2 regions of the Allobosea sp. RAF48 genome follow, and region 2 is predicted to be linked to the other one. Evidence: predicted binding sites of a transcription regulator. Region 2 holds the regulator's gene; the other holds the start of a gene.
What was found. The regulator PhoB, encoded in region 2, activates phosphate uptake and scavenging genes when phosphate is short. The targets are predictions, from matches to a motif close to TGTCATNNANCTGTCAT.
Positions count from the first base shown of each region.

Region 1: AB4Z10_RS06970 (BtaA family protein) is a predicted target of PhoB. The motif match lies at 1,353-1,369, and genes of this name have one in related genera.

Region 1 is NZ_JBFRDZ010000003.1:150,711-158,090, reverse strand. Features, by position in the region: gene AB4Z10_RS06980 (acyl-CoA dehydrogenase family protein) at 1-668, shown strand, start outside; gene msrB (peptide-methionine (R)-S-oxide reductase MsrB) at 783-1,211, opposite strand; gene AB4Z10_RS06970 (BtaA family protein) at 1,415-2,680, shown strand; gene AB4Z10_RS06965 (class I SAM-dependent methyltransferase) at 2,677-3,345, shown strand; gene AB4Z10_RS06960 (thioesterase family protein) at 3,414-3,980, opposite strand; gene AB4Z10_RS06955 (FAD-binding oxidoreductase) at 4,184-5,623, shown strand; gene AB4Z10_RS06950 (AsmA family protein) at 5,760-7,380, shown strand, end outside.
Region 2 is NZ_JBFRDZ010000015.1:162,200-169,579, forward strand. Features, by position in the region: gene AB4Z10_RS24375 (amino acid ABC transporter ATP-binding protein) at 1-576, opposite strand, end outside; gene AB4Z10_RS24380 (amino acid ABC transporter permease) at 573-1,466, opposite strand; gene argH (argininosuccinate lyase) at 1,463-2,878, opposite strand; gene AB4Z10_RS24390 (LysR family transcriptional regulator) at 2,973-3,896, shown strand; gene AB4Z10_RS24395 (SpoIIAA family protein) at 3,951-4,337, shown strand; gene AB4Z10_RS24400 (DUF3175 domain-containing protein) at 4,354-4,638, shown strand; gene AB4Z10_RS24405 (hypothetical protein) at 4,893-5,072, opposite strand; gene phoB (phosphate regulon transcriptional regulator PhoB) at 5,171-5,869, opposite strand; gene phoU (phosphate signaling complex protein PhoU) at 5,886-6,605, opposite strand; gene pstB (phosphate ABC transporter ATP-binding protein PstB) at 6,689-7,380, opposite strand, start outside.

The DNA.
Region 1 (7,380 bases), on a different contig from region 2:
CCTTCCAGAAGGCGCTGATTGACCAGCCGATCATGCAGAACGTTCTCGCCGACCTCGCCATAGAGGCAGAGGCCGCTGCCTGGCTGGCTTTCCGGCTCTTCGCGGCGCTCGACCGGCAGGAGGAGTCGGCCGGCGAGCGGCTGCTGGCGCGGGTGGGGGCGCCGATCGCGAAATACTGGATCACGCGGCGGGCGCCGGCCGTCGTCACCGAGGCGCTGGAATGCCATGGCGGCAATGGTTTCATCGAGGAGAACCCGATGGCACGGCTCTACAGGGAGGCGCCGCTCAACGCGATCTGGGAGGGCTCGGGCAATGTCATCTGTCTCGATGTGCTGCGTTCGCTGGCGCGCGAGGAAGGGGCGGTCGACGTGCTGCGGGCGGAGTTGTTGACGGCTGCGGGAGCGGATCGGCGCTACGATGCGGCGCTGAAGCGACTGGAAGGCGAGCTGCCGGAACTGATCGGCAATGAGGGGCAGGCACGGCGGCTAACTGAAAAGCTGGCGCTGGCGCTGCAAGCCTCGCTGCTGTTGCGGTTCGCGCCCGCTGCGGTGGCGGATGCCTTTGTGGCGACGCGCTTGGGCGAGGGCTGGTCGGGGCAGTTCGGGGATTTGCCGCCGATGGTAGATGCGGCGGCGTTGGCGCGGCGGGCCGTGCCGGCCGTTTCGTAGAGCGGGCCGTCATGCTCGCCCTTGTGGCGAGCATCCATGTCTCGAACTCCGTCTTCGACCAGCGAAGACGTGGATGGTCGGGACGAGCCCGACCATGACGGCGGAGCGATTTTGCTAGGCTTCCGGCTCGAAATTCATCGCCACGCCGTTGATGCAGTAGCGCAGGCCGGTGGGCGGCGGGCCGTCGGGGAAGACGTGGCCGAGATGGCCGCCGCAATTGGCGCAATGGACCTCGGTGCGGACCATGCCGAACTTGCGGTCCTCGCTGGTCTCGACCGCGCCTTCGAGCGGCTGGTCAAAGCTCGGCCAGCCGGTGCCGCTCTCGAATTTCTTGCCCGACCTGAATAGCTTCTGGCCGCAGCCGGCGCAGGAGAAGGTGCCGGCGCGCTTCTCGTAGTTGAGCGCGCAGGAGCCAGCCCGCTCCGTGCCGTGGCCGCGCAGGATCTGATACTGCTCGGGCGTCAGGCGCTCGCGCCATTCGGCGTCAGTCAGCTGGAAGGGGAAGGTCTCGTCCTGCTTCTTCGGCTCGCCGAACATGCTCATCAGACCCATTGCGATCTCCTTTCGGCCGGGGCGGTGGCCACCTCATCGGCTCTCGTGCCGGCAATATGGCGTCTCGCGCGCTGAATTTCAGCCCCGCCGATCCAAGACGATTTCACGAGGCCGTGGCAATCGCCGGGGCTTCGTCACCTGACCGTCACGCGACTCCTCTAGCAGCCCCGCCACCCGCAAAGGGAGGAAAACCGGTGACGCAACAGGCGACGCAAACGGCGCGCGCGGCCCGCCGCATGACGAGCTCGGGCCTGGGATTGGCCGTCCGACGCAGCAAGAAGCTGTCGAAGGCGGGCATGCTGGAATGGCTGTTCGCCCGCGCCTTCTCCGGCCTGGTCTATCCACAGATCTGGGAAGATCCGGTCGTCGACATGGCGGCGCTGCAGCTCAAGGCCGACGACCATGTCGTGGCGATCGCGTCGGGCTCCTGCAACATCCTTTCCTATCTGACGGCTGCGCCGATCCGCGTCAGCGCCGTCGATCTCAATGCCGCGCATATCGCGCTCGGCCGGTTGAAGCTTGCGGCGCTGGCGCGGATGGAGCGACAGGAGGACTTCCTGCGCTTCTTCGGCCGGGCGAACGTGCGCGGCAACGTCGGCGTCTACGACCGCGAGATCGCTGATCATCTCGACGCCGTCTCGCGCGGCTACTGGGAGGGGCGGGGCCTTAACGGCCAGCGTCGGATCAACGTCTTCGCTAAGGGCTTCTATCGCTACGGCCTGCTCGGCCGTTTCATCGGCACGGGCCATGTGCTGGCGCGGGCGTTGGGCGGCAACCCGCTGATGATGCTGGCGGCGCGCGACCTTTCCGAGCAGCGTGCGCTCTACGAGCAGCATCTCGCGCCGGTCTTCGAGCGCAAGCTGGTGCGTTGGCTCGTGCGCCAGCCGGCCTCGCTCTACGGGCTCGGCATCCCGCCGGCACAGTACAAGGCGCTCGCCGCCGATGGCGAAGACGGGATCCTCGGCGCGCTGAAGCTGAGGCTTGAGCGGTTGGCCTGCGATTTCGACATGAAGGAGAACTACTTCGCCCAGCAGGCTTTCGGCCGGCGCTATGGCGAGGGGCCGGATGCGGCCTTCCCGCCCTATCTGCAGCCGCGGCATTTCGCGGCGGTGAAGGAGCGCGCCCCGAACGTCTCCTATCGCCAGAGCGCGATCACGGCCGTTCTCGAAGACCAACCAGCCGAAAGCTGCGACGCCTATGTGCTGCTCGATGCGCAGGACTGGATGAACGACGCCGACCTCACGGCGCTGTGGTCGCAGATCACGCGGACGGCGCGGCCGGGCGCGCGGGTGATCTTCCGCACGGCGGCCGACGAGCGGCTGCTGCCGGGCCGGGTGCCGGCGGCGATCCTCGATCAGTGGCAGTACGAGGAGGAGCGCAGCCGCGATCTCTGCCGGCAGGACCGCTCGGCGATCTATGGCGGCTTCCACCTCTATGTGCTGAAGGGGGCGGCCCGGTGAGCGCGGCCGAGGCGCCGGGCGGCTCGGCCGCCGGGTTGATGGACCGGATCTATCGGCATCAACGGCATATCTACGACGCCAGCCGGAAGTTCTATCTGCTCGGCCGCGACCAGCTTATCGACGGGTTGCAGCCTCCTCCCGGCGCCGCCGTGCTGGAGATCGGCTGCGGCACCGGGCGCAACCTGATCCAGATCGCAAGACGCTACCCGTCCTGTGCCTGCTACGGGCTCGACGTCTCCAGCGAGATGCTGGCGACGGCGCACGCTTCGGTGGCGCGGGCGGAGCTGGAAGATCGGATCCAGCTTGCCGAGGCAGACGCCACCGGTTTCGATCCTCAGGCGCTGTTCGGCCTTGAGGGCTTCGACCGGATCGTGATCTCCTATGCGCTGTCGATGATCCCGCCCTGGCAGGGTGTCGTCGCCGAGGCGCTGCGCCGCCTTAACATGGGCGGCTCATTGTATATCGTCGATTTCGGCGACCAGAGCGGGCTTCCGGCGGCGTTCAAGGCGGTGCTGCTGCGCTGGCTCGCCCTTTTCCATGTCACGCCACGCGAGGATCTGCCGGGAGCTGTGCGGGCGCTGGCGGAAGCTGCCGGAGCCGAATGCCGGCTCGGCGCGCCGTATCGCGGCTATGCGATGCATGCCGTCGTCACGCGCAGCCGCTAGGCTGCGTAGCGGCGCGCCTGCGGAGGTGAAGCAGAAATCCCGAGCTACGCCTGATCGGGCAACACCGCTCAGTGCCGCGTCTCGACCTCGGGCTCGCGCTCTTCGTTCGCTTCCTCGACGCGGATCGCCGACTTCTTCGGCATGCCGATGATGCGACCGATCGTGGCTGGCAGCGGCATCATGCTGTGGGCCGCCTTCATCAAGGCAAGATTCGCCAGGATGTCGGCAGGGAAGGGCACGACCCTGCGATGGACCATATCGACGTGCAGCGACAGGTTCTCGCTCGTCGCGGCGAGCCAACCCTCATGGGCGTGGCGCATCTCGAGATAGTAGTGCAGGCGCTTGTCGTCGAAGTCGATGAGCTGGGCGGTGACGCGGACGAGATCGCCGTCGGTCAGCTCACGCTTGTAGAGGATGTGGCATTCCGCGGTGAAGGTCGAGGCATGGCGTGTCTCGACATAGTCCCGCGTCAGGCCGACGAGCGAGAAGACTTCGTCCACCGCACGGTCGAACAGGACATGATAATAGGCCATGTTGAGGTGGCCGTTGTAGTCGATCCATTGCGGCTCGACCCGCATCGCCGACGAGACGAAGGGCGAGAAGAAGAGCGCCGGAGCGCGTGTATCGTTTGCCATGATCGCCCTCCCTGTCAGGCGCCTCGTTCAAGGGGCCGTCGCAGAATTGCGGCTGCCCATTTCCTCGTCTCGTGATCTAGTATGCACCGGTCGCAATCGGCGTCAGCATCTTGCTCCGACGAATAAAGCCGGATCATGTCGGACCGTAACCGATTGCGAAACCGATCTGTTCCAAGTCTAAGCGCCAAAACCGGATCTTGACAATGAGCCTGCCCGCCACCGCCCTTCATGACGGCCCTGCCTCTGCTGCAGCGCTGCCCCCGTCGCCGGAAGCCGTTGGGGCCGTGACGCAGGCGCTGGCCGCGCGCTTCGGCAACAGGCTCGTAACCAGCCTGGCGGTGCGCCAGCAGCACGGCCACACGCTGACCTGGATCCCGAATTTGCCGCCCGATGCGGTGGTGTTCCCGCAGAGCACGGAGCAAGTCTCCGAGATCGTGAAGCTCTGCGCCGCCCATGGCGTGCCGGTCATCCCCTTCGGCACCGGCACCTCGCTGGAGGGCCATGTCAACGCGGTCTATGGCGGCATCTGCATCGACATGTCGCAGATGAAGCGGATCATCGCGGTCCACGCCGAGGATCTCGACGTGGTGGTCGAGGCCGGCGTCACCCGCAAGGAGCTCAACGAGCATCTTCGCGACCAGGGCCTGATGTTCCCGATCGATCCCGGCGCGGACGCCTCCATCGGGGGCATGGCCGCGACGCGCGCTTCCGGCACCAACGCCGTCCGCTACGGCACGATGAAGGACAATGTGCTGGCGCTGAAGGCGGTGATGGCCGACGGCTCCATCGTCAAGACCTCGACCCGCGCCCGCAAGACGTCCGCGGGCTACGACCTCACCCGCCTGCTCGTCGGTTCGGAAGGCACGCTCGGCATCATCACCGAGGTGACGCTGAAGCTGCATGGCATCCCGGAGGCGATCGCAGCCGGCGTCTGCCCTTTCCCATCCGTGAAGGCGGCCTGCGACGCGACGATCCTGACCATCCAGACCGGCCTGCCGGTTGCGCGCATCGAACTGCTCGACGACGTGATGATCCGCGGTGTCAACCTGCATGCCAAGCTCGGCCTGCCGGAGACGACGATGCTCTTCGTCGAGTTCCACGGCACGGAAGCCGGCGTGGCCGAGCAGTCCGAGCGCTTCGGCGAGATCGCGGCGGAATATGGCGGCGGTCCCTTCGAATGGGCGACCAAGGCCGAGGACCGCTCCAAGCTCTGGCAGGCGCGCCATGACGCCTATTGGGCGGCGAAGGCGCTGCGGCCCGGCTTCGACTCGGTCGCGACCGATGTCTGCGTGCCGATCTCGCAACTGGCCGAATGCGTCGAGGAGACCAAGCGCGACATCGAGGCCTCCGGGCTGATCGCGCCGATCGCGGGCCATGTCGGCGACGGCAATTTCCACACGCAGCCGCTGGTCGATCTCAACGACAAGGCCGAGGTGGAGCGGGTCCAGGCCTTCATCGACAGGCTGGTGAAGCGCGCGCTGGCAATGGGCGGGACCTGCACGGGCGAGCACGGCGTCGGCCAGAAGAAGATGAAGTATCTCGAGCAGGAGCACGGGGCGGAAGCGCTCGCGGTCATGCGGACGCTGAAGCGTGCGCTCGACCCGCAGAACATCCTCAATCCCGGAAAAATCATCGTCCTGTGACATCGGCGCGGCTTGCGCTGCGGGCGCCCTTCGCGAAATGTCGTGATCCTGCCGCGACTTGCCGGCATGATCGCGGGCGGCCGCCGGTTCCGGGCCGGCGGCGCTACACCATTGCGACAGGGATAGAAAGCGGACGTTGCGTGAAAGCCTGACAGTTCTGGCCGGCCTGCTGGTGCTGGCGCTGCTGGCGGCCCTGATCGGCCCCGGCTTCGTCGACTGGCGCGTCTACCGGCCGCAGATCGAGACCAGGCTGAGCGAGGCGCTCGGAGTCGAGACGCAGATCGGCGGCGCCATCGGCCTGCGCCTGCTGCCTTCGCCGCGCATCTCGCTGGAGAACGTCCGGATCGGCGGCGGGGATGGCATGACCAGCGCGGCGGCCGCCGAGCAGGTGACCGTCGAACTGGCGCTGGCCGCGATGGCGCGCGGCGAATTCCGCTTCTCCGAAGCCGAGATCGACGGGGCCACGATCTCGCTTTCCCTCGACGATACCGGCGCGATCCGCCTGCCGGAGCGGACCGGCAAGGGCCTTCCGGCCGAGGCGCGGCTCGACAGGCTGCGGATCAGCCGTTCGGCCCTGATCTGGCGAGAGCCGGGCAAGCCGGCGGTCACGTTGACGCCCATCGCCGCGGAGGTTTCCGCCGTCAGCTTTGCAGGCCCCTGGCGCTTCGAGGGCGAGGTGGCCGGCGCATCCCTGCGCGTGATGACCGGCGAGATGGAGGAGAGCGGCAGACTGCGCGCCAAGGCCTTCCTCACCGGCGAGGATCTGCAGCTCAATTTCGACGGCTCCCTGATCCTGCCGACGGCGCCAGGGCGGATCGGCGTCGAGCTCGACGGCGCCTTCGGCCTGTCGCCTGGCGGGGCGGTCTCGCTGTCGGGCAGGGTGAAGGGCGGTGGCCGCCAACTCGACCTTGCCGGTCTCACGCTCGACCTCGCCGGCGGTGCGGCAAGGCTGGAGGGGGAGGGGCAATATCTGCCGGGAACCGGAGCTGGCTCGCTGGCGTTGCGCGCCCGCCGGCTCGATGCCGATGCACTGGCGGCGGCGCTGGCGGAACGCCAGGGCTTCGAGCGGGCGCTTACTGGCCTGCCGGGCGCTCTCGACATCGGCCTCGACCTCGACCAAGTCATCTGGCGCGGCGAGGATCTTTCGACATTCGCGCTGCGCGGGCGCCTGCATGACGGCGGATTAAGCGATGCTTCGGCCTCAGTCCGCGTGGCCGGCGCGTTGATCGGGGCGTCCGGCGGTCTGCGGGGCGAGGGAGCGTCGGGCCGCATCAATCTCAAGGCGGATGATGCGCGGCGCATCGCGCTGGTTCTGGCCAGGGCCGGATTGGACCCGGCCATGGCCGATTTCATCGCCGGGCTCGGGCGCATCGATGCCGATGCGGTCGGCTCCTGGGCGCCGGGGCGGATCGCGTTGCAGCGGCTGCTGGTTGCGGGTTCATCCGGCTTGCGGCTCGACGCGTCAGGGGAGGCTGGATCGGCCAAGCTCGCGGCCAAGGCTACGGTGAGCGGGCTCGCACTCGATACCCTGCCGCCGGGAACAAGCTTCAGCGGATTGTTCAGGCAGCCTGACATCGCGCTCGATCTGACGCTGGCCAATGCACGCTTTCGCAATGCTCCACCGGGCTCGGCCAGCCTCGATATCCGCCGAGAGGGCGATGCCTGGCGATTGAGCCGGCTCTCGGTCAACGGTTTCGGCGGCGTCAACGTCACCGGGGCCGGTTCGTTGCTGGCCGAGGGCGGGGAGATTTCGGGGC
Region 2 (7,380 bases):
GGGGTCAAGCGCCGAGGTCGGCTCGTCGAACAGCATCAGCTTCGGCTTCATCGCCAGGGCGCGGGCAATGGCGATGCGCTGCTGCTGCCCGCCTGAGAGCTCGCTCGGATAGGCGTCGCGCTTGTCGGCAAGACCGACGCGCTCCAGCAGTGCCGTCGCTTCGGCGACGATCTCCTTGCGCGGACGCTTCAGGACGGTGAGCGGCCCCTCGATGATGTTCTGCAGCGCCGTCATGTGGTTGAACAGGTTGAAGCGCTGGAAGACCATGCCGGTGACGAGGCGCTGGCGCGCGATCTCCGGATCGGTCAGCTCATGCAGCTCATTGCCCACGCGGCGATAGCCGATCAGCTCGCCATCGACGCGGATCGCGCCCTGGTCGATCTTCTCGAGCTGGTTGATGCAGCGCAGCAGCGTCGACTTGCCCGAGCCCGACGGCCCGATGATGCACTGGACCATGCCGGGCTCGATCGAGAGCGAGACATCGTTCAGCGCCTTCAGGTCGCCGAAGAACTTGCTGACGTTCGCGATTGCAACGATCGCACTATCGGCCACGGCCGTGTTCGCCACCGCGTTCATGCGGGCTCCTCCTGAACCGCGGTGCGCTTGGCGCGCCGCCCGACCCGCCCCTTGGAGAAGTGGCGTTCGAGGAAATACTGGCCGATCTGCAGCAGCGTCACCACGAGCAGATACCAGCCGGCAGCGACGATCAGCAGCTCGATGACGCGGGCATTGGCGTAGTAGATCGTCTGCGCGTTGCGCAGGATCTCGGCGTACTGGATCACGCTCGCCACCGAGGTCAGCTTGACCATGCTGATCACCTCGTTGCCGACCGGCGGGATGATGACACGCATCGCCTGCGGCAGCACGATCCGGCGCAGCGTCGTCAGCCGCGTCATGCCGATCGCCTTGGCGGCCTCGGTCTGGCCCTGGTCGACGGAGAGGATACCGCCGCGCACCACCTCGGCAGTGTAGGCGCCCTGGTTCATGCCGAGCCCGAGCAGCGTCGCCATGAACGGCCCGATGATGTCGATCGTGCGCCAGGAGAACAGGCCGGGGATGCCGATGGTCGGGAAGACCAGCGCCAGGTTGAACCAGATCAGGAGCTGCAGCAGCAGCGGCGTGCCGCGGAAGAACCAGATGTAGAACAGCGCCACGCCGCGCAGCACCGGGTTCGGCGACATGTACATGATGGCGAAGATCACGCCGAGCACGACGCCGAGCGTCATCGCGCAGACCGTCATGATCAGCGTGTTGCCGAGGCCCGCGATGATCGCCGGCGCGGTGAAGAACTGCCGGACCACCGGCCAGGCGATGTCGCCCTCGACAAAGGCCATGACCAGCCAGACGAGGATGGCGACGATCGCCGCGGCCGCGACCCAGCGCCCATAGAAGCGCCGCGGCACGATTCTCAGATGCGAGACCTGGGCGAGATCCCGGCTGCTGATCGGCGAAGTGGCGACGCTCATTGGCCCGTCTCCCGGCTCCAGGTTTCGAGGGCGGCGAGCTTGCCGCGGAAGCGGTCGATCTGTTCGCGCACGCGGTCGGGCGCCGTGCCGCCATGGCCGCTGCGCGCAGCGACCGCGGCATCGAGCGTCAGATGGTCGAGGACCCCGGCATCGAGCCGCGGATCGACCGCCCTGAGATCGACGGCGTCGAGCGATTCAAGCTCCCGGCCCAGTTCCTCGCAATAGCGCACCAGCGCCCCCGTGATCTCATGCGCCTCGGCGAAAGGCACGCCGTTGCGGGCGAGATGATCTGCCACCTCGGTCGCCAGCGCAAAGCCGGAACCGGCCTGGGCGCGCATCGTCTCGGCGTCGGCGCTCATGCTGGCGATCAGCCCGGCGAAGGCCGGCAGCACCTCTTCCAGCACGTCGACTGCGTCGAAGGCGGCGCGCTTGTCCTCGGCGAGGTCGCGGTTATAGGAAAGCGGCAGCCCCTTCAATGCGCCGAGCATGGCGACGAGGTCGCCGGTCAGCCGCGCCGCCCGGCCGCGCGAGATTTCCGCGATGTCCGGGTTCTTCTTCTGCGGCATGATCGAGGAGCCGGTGGCGAAGGCATCGTCCAGCGTCACCCAGGCGAATTGCCTGGAAGCCCACAGCGTCACCTCCTCGGCGAGCCGCGACAGGTTGGTCGTCAGCATCGCCGCGACGAACAGGAATTCCGCGACATGGTCGCGCGCGCCGACCGCGTCGACCGAGTTCTCGAACGGCTCGTCATAGCCGAGTGCCTTGGCGCTGAGCTCGGGATTGAGCGTGATCGCCGAGCCTGCAAGCGCCGCCGCCCCGAGCGGGGACTGGCCGGAGCGCTTTTCCCAGTCGGTCAGGCGCGAGGCGTCGCGCATCAGCACCTGGCCATGCGCCATCAGCCAATGGCCGAAGGTGACCGGCTGGGCGCTCTGGAGATGGGTGAAGCCGGGGCTGACCGAGGCCGCATGCAGCTCGGCCTGATCGGCGATCGCGGTCAGGAGTTCCGCCAGCATCGCCGCGAGCGAGCGCGACTTCGCGCGCAGATAGAGCTTGAGATTGTTCGCGGCCTGGTCGTTGCGCGAGCGCCCTGCCCGGAGCTTGGCGCCCGTCGAGCCGATCCGCTCGGTCAGGATGCGCTCGATGAAGGTATGGACATCCTCGTCCTGCGGGCCGGGCGTGATCCGCCCCTCGACCGTGTCCCGCGCGATCGCGTCGAGCGCGGTCAGGATGGTCTGGAGCTCCTGCGCCGTCAGCAGCCCGGCGCGTCCGAGTTCGGCCGCATGCGCCTTGCCGCCCGCAACATCCTGCGGCACCAGCCTCGCGTGCTCACCGGCCGCGCTCGACAGCTTCATCAGCCGCGGATCGGGCGGCTTGCGGAAGCGTCCACCCCACAGGCGCGTCGTCTGGTTCATGAGCTTGTCCTCCCGTTAGGGAAGAATGGCCTCTTGACCGAAAGCCCGGCAAACGAAACGATCTCCGCAGCGATAGTCCAAAAAGGAATACCCCATGGCCGCCGGCCGGCCTCCTCCGTCATCGACCGCTTTGCGAGCTTTCACCACGGTTGCAAGGCTGGGCTCGACCGCCCGCGCCGCCCTGGTCGTCAACCTGACGCAGAGTGCCGTCTCCAAGCAGATCCTGTCGCTGGAACACCATCTCGGTGCCGTGCTGTTCGACCGCAGCCCGCTCGGCCTCAAGCTCACCGAGGCCGGCGCGATCTATCTGCCCTATGCCGAAGCCGCGCTGGAGCAGATGGAGCGGGGCGCCCGGCGCCTCGCCGAGCGCAGCGCCATTGCCCGGCCGATCCGCCTGCACATGGTCGCCATCGTCGGCGAGCGCTGGCTGATGTCGCGCTTTCCGGCCTTCGCTGCGGCGCATCCCGGCGTCGACGTCCAGTTCACCAACTATGTCAGCGAGAGCGAGACCGAGGAGCCCGATCTCGACATTGCCCATGGCGTCCCGCCCTGGCCCGGCAAGGAGGCGCATTACCTCTTCGGCCGCGACGTTGCCCTCGTCGCCGCGCCGAGCCTGGTCGAGCGCATGGGCGGCTTTCGTCGTGCCGCCGATATCCAGAAGATGACGCTGCTGCAGCACTACCAGATGCCGACCTTCTGGGCCGAGTTCACCGAGGCCCACGACCTGCGCGGCGCGGTGCCCGAGCACACCGTGCGTTACGGCTACTATTCCGTGATCACCAGCGCCGCCGTCGCCGGGCTGGGCGTCGCTCTGATGCCGCGCTGCTATGTCGCCGACGAGCTGGCTTCCGGCGCGCTTATCAACCCGCTCGGCCTCGGCTTCACCAGTGCGACGGGCTGTTGGCTCACCCTCCCGGTTGGCCAGCCGCAACGCCCCGGCCTCGATGAATTCGTCGGCTGGCTGCGCGCCGAAGCGGCCCGGTTCGACGCCGCCACCCGTGCGCCCGCAGCGGCCTGATCATCGGGCGAAACTTCCGCTCTTGCCCCGCGTTGTCTGGAGCAAGGAGGAGCCATGTTCACCATTCTGCCTGCCCCGGACCATGTCGGCGCCTACCGCCTGTCGCAGACGCTGACCAGTGACGATCTCGATGGGATCATGGCCGATATCGAGGCGAAGCTCGCGCGACACGAGAAGGTCGGCATCCTCGCCGACCTCACCGATTTCACCGATATGACCCTGGCTGCCGCCTGGAAGGATGCGCGCTACAGCCTCGGCAAGCTCTGGGAGCTGCAGCGCTTCCCGCGCGAGGCGGTGATCACCGACAGGGGCTGGCTTGCCGCCTTCGTCGACCTGCTCAACCCAGCGATCCCCTTCGTGACCGTCCGCACCTTCAAGCCGGAGGAGTACGAGACCGCACTGACCTGGGCCGGTGACATCGAGGGCGGGCCAAACGCCTGACCGACAGGAGGACGCCATGACTGCCCACAAACGCAGGTGGTCGGCCGATATCACCACCCGGAGCAACGCGCTCGATCTTGAGAAGGCGGTGTTCAAGCAGGGCGATCCGCGACGGATCGCACGTTCGCTGAAGCGGTCGGCTGAACACAGCCGGCTCCGCAAGTCGAGCCCCTATCGCTCGGCGATGTCGATGCTGACTTTCTACATCAACCGCGCCGGCCGGAACCTGCCGGCCGAGCGGCGCAGGACGCTGGAAGCGGCCAAGCACAGCTTGCGCCGCCTCTTCTACCGAGAGGGCTGAGGCTCCTGCCGGCCCCTTCAGGGATCGTCCTGTAGGGGGCTTCTCGCGGGGCCGCCACCCTTGCGGGCCGGATCATGCGAGCGATGGCTGTCGCGCTCGCCACCACCGCCCGAAAACGCGAACCTGCCGGGTTTCGTCGTCGGCAGGCGGCTTGCGGATGTCCGCCGGCTTCTCCGCATTCTCATGGGACGAGCCCGGCCGCCGTGCCGGATGCTTCGCGGCGCCTTCGTCGAGGCCAGCATGGGGCAGCCTCCTCAACGATCCTGCTGGAGACCCTGATGGCTCGTGTTGATGCGGGTGTTGCCCTGCTGGTCATGCTGGCTCGGGCGGCGCTCGCCACCTCCTAGCGCTGCGCATATCGTGCCCGGCATGATCCGGCTCGCCCGGGCCCTTGTCGCTTCGACTGGCCGGCGGGATGGGCGCATCTTGCTCATGGCGACCTCCTCTGGCTCGCGCTGACCTTCGGGGTCAACGCGAGCGAGCAGGCAAGGTTCATCGCCAGTCGCGATGAAGAGGAGAGCTGGAGCGCCGCTCAGCTGCGCGCAAAAGTCTCGTCGAAGGCGTAGCCGGCGCCGCGCACGGTGCGCAGCGGGTCCTTGGTATTGGCGGGCGTGATCGCCTTGCGCAGCCGGCCGACATGGACGTCGACGGTGCGCTCGTCGATATAGACGTCGCGGCCCCAGACGGCGTCGAGCAGTTGGGCGCGCGAATAGACGCGGCCGGGCGCCTGCATCAGGAACTCCAGCAGCCTGAACTCGGTCGGGCCGAGATGCAGCTCGCTGCCGGCGCGGCGGACGCGCCGTGTGGTGCGGTCGAGTTCGAGGTCGCCGGCGGCAAGCAGTCCCGCGACATGGCCCGGCTTGGCGCGGCGCAGCAGCGCCTGGATGCGCGCGATCAGCTCCGGCAACGAAAAGGGCTTCACCACATAGTCGTCGGCGCCGGTCGCGAGCCCGCGCACGCGCTCGGTCTCCTCGCCACGCGCGGTCAGCATGATGATCGGCACGCGCTCGGTGTCGCGTCGCGACCGCAGCCGGCGGCAAAGCTCGATCCCCGAGAGGCCCGGCAGCATCCAGTCGAGCAGCACGAGATCGGGGGTGTGGTCGCGCAGATGAAGCTCCGCATCGTCCCCGCGCGCCACGCTGTCCACCTCGAAGCCCTCGGCTTCGAGATTGTAGCGCAGCAGCAGGGTCAGCGGCTCCTCGTCCTCGACGATCAGGATGCGTGCGGCCATGATTCCTTGCCTCGCCTCAGCTGCCCGTGACCGCCTCGACTTCGATATTGGTCGTGTCGAGCTTCGGCCGGTTCACGTCGAGCGAGTCGCCGGTGATGAGGTAATGGATCGTCTCGGCGATGTTGGTGGTGTGGTCGCCGATGCGCTCGATGTTCTTCGCGCAGAACAGGAGATGCGTGCAGAAGGTGATGTTGCGCGGATCCTCCATCATGTAGGTCAGGAGTTCGCGGAACAGCGAGGTGTAGAGCGCGTCGATCTCGTCGTCGCGGCGCCAGACCTCGAGCGCCTTCTGCTCGTTGCCTGCGGCGTAGGCGTCGAGCACGTCCTTGAGTTGCGCCTGCACCAGGCGGCTGATGTGCTCGAGCCCGACCACGGCGCGGTGCGGCGGCTGGAACTGGCCGGCGATGGCGACGGCGCGCTTGGCGATGTTCTTGGCGAGATCGCCGACGCGTTCGATGTCGGCCGCGATGCGGATCGCCGAGATCAGTTCGCGCAGGTCGTTCGCGAGCGGCTGGCGCCGGGCGATGGTCAGCACCGCCTTCTCTTCGACGTCCCGCTGCAGGTTGTCGAGGCGCTGGTCGGCGGTGATGATCTTCTGGGCGAGGCCGGTGTCGCGGCGCACCAGCGCCACGGTGGAGTCGCCCAGCATGCGCTCGGCCATGCCGCCCATTTCGGCAAGACTGCGGCGGATGCCTTCGAGATCGGTGTCGTAGGAGCGGACGATGTGGTCGGTCATGGCGTTATCCTCAAAGCATTTTCAAGCGAAATCGGACCGGTTCGCGCGAAGAAAATGCGACAAACAAAGAACTCTGCCGCGGCTCAGCCGAACCGGCCGGTGACGTAGTCCTGCGTCTGCTTCTTGGCCGGGTTCATGAAGATGGTGTTGGTCGGCGCGAACTCGATGACCTCGCCCAGATACATGAAGGCGGTGTACTGCGAGATGCGTGCAGCTTGCTGCATGTTGTGCGTCACGATCGCGATCGTGAAGTCGCTCTTCAGCTGTTCCAGCAGGTCCTCGATCTTGCCGGTCGAGATTGGGTCGAGCGCGGAGGTCGGCTCGTCGAACAGGATCACTTCCGGCTTCTGCGCGATGGTGCGGGCGATGCACAGGCGCTGCTGCTGGCCGCCGGAGAGACCCATGCCGGAACTCTTCAGCTTGTCCTTGACCTCGTCCCACAGCGCGGCACGGCGCAGCGCGCCCTCGACACGGTCATCGAGCTCGGACTTCGGCGGCTTCTCGTAGAGGCGGATGCCGAAGGCGACGTTATCGTAGATCGACATCGGGAAGGGCGTCGGCTTCTGGAAGACCATGCCGACGCGCGAGCGCAGCTCGTTCACGTCGACGTCGTTGGAGATGATGTTGCGGCCGTCGAGCAGGATCTCGCCGGTGGCCTTCTGCTCGGGATAGAGCGAGTAGATGCGGTTGAAGATGCGCAGCAGGGTCGACTTGCCGCAGCCGGACGGGCCGATCAGCGCGGTGACGTGCCGGTCGCGGAAATCGAGATTGATGT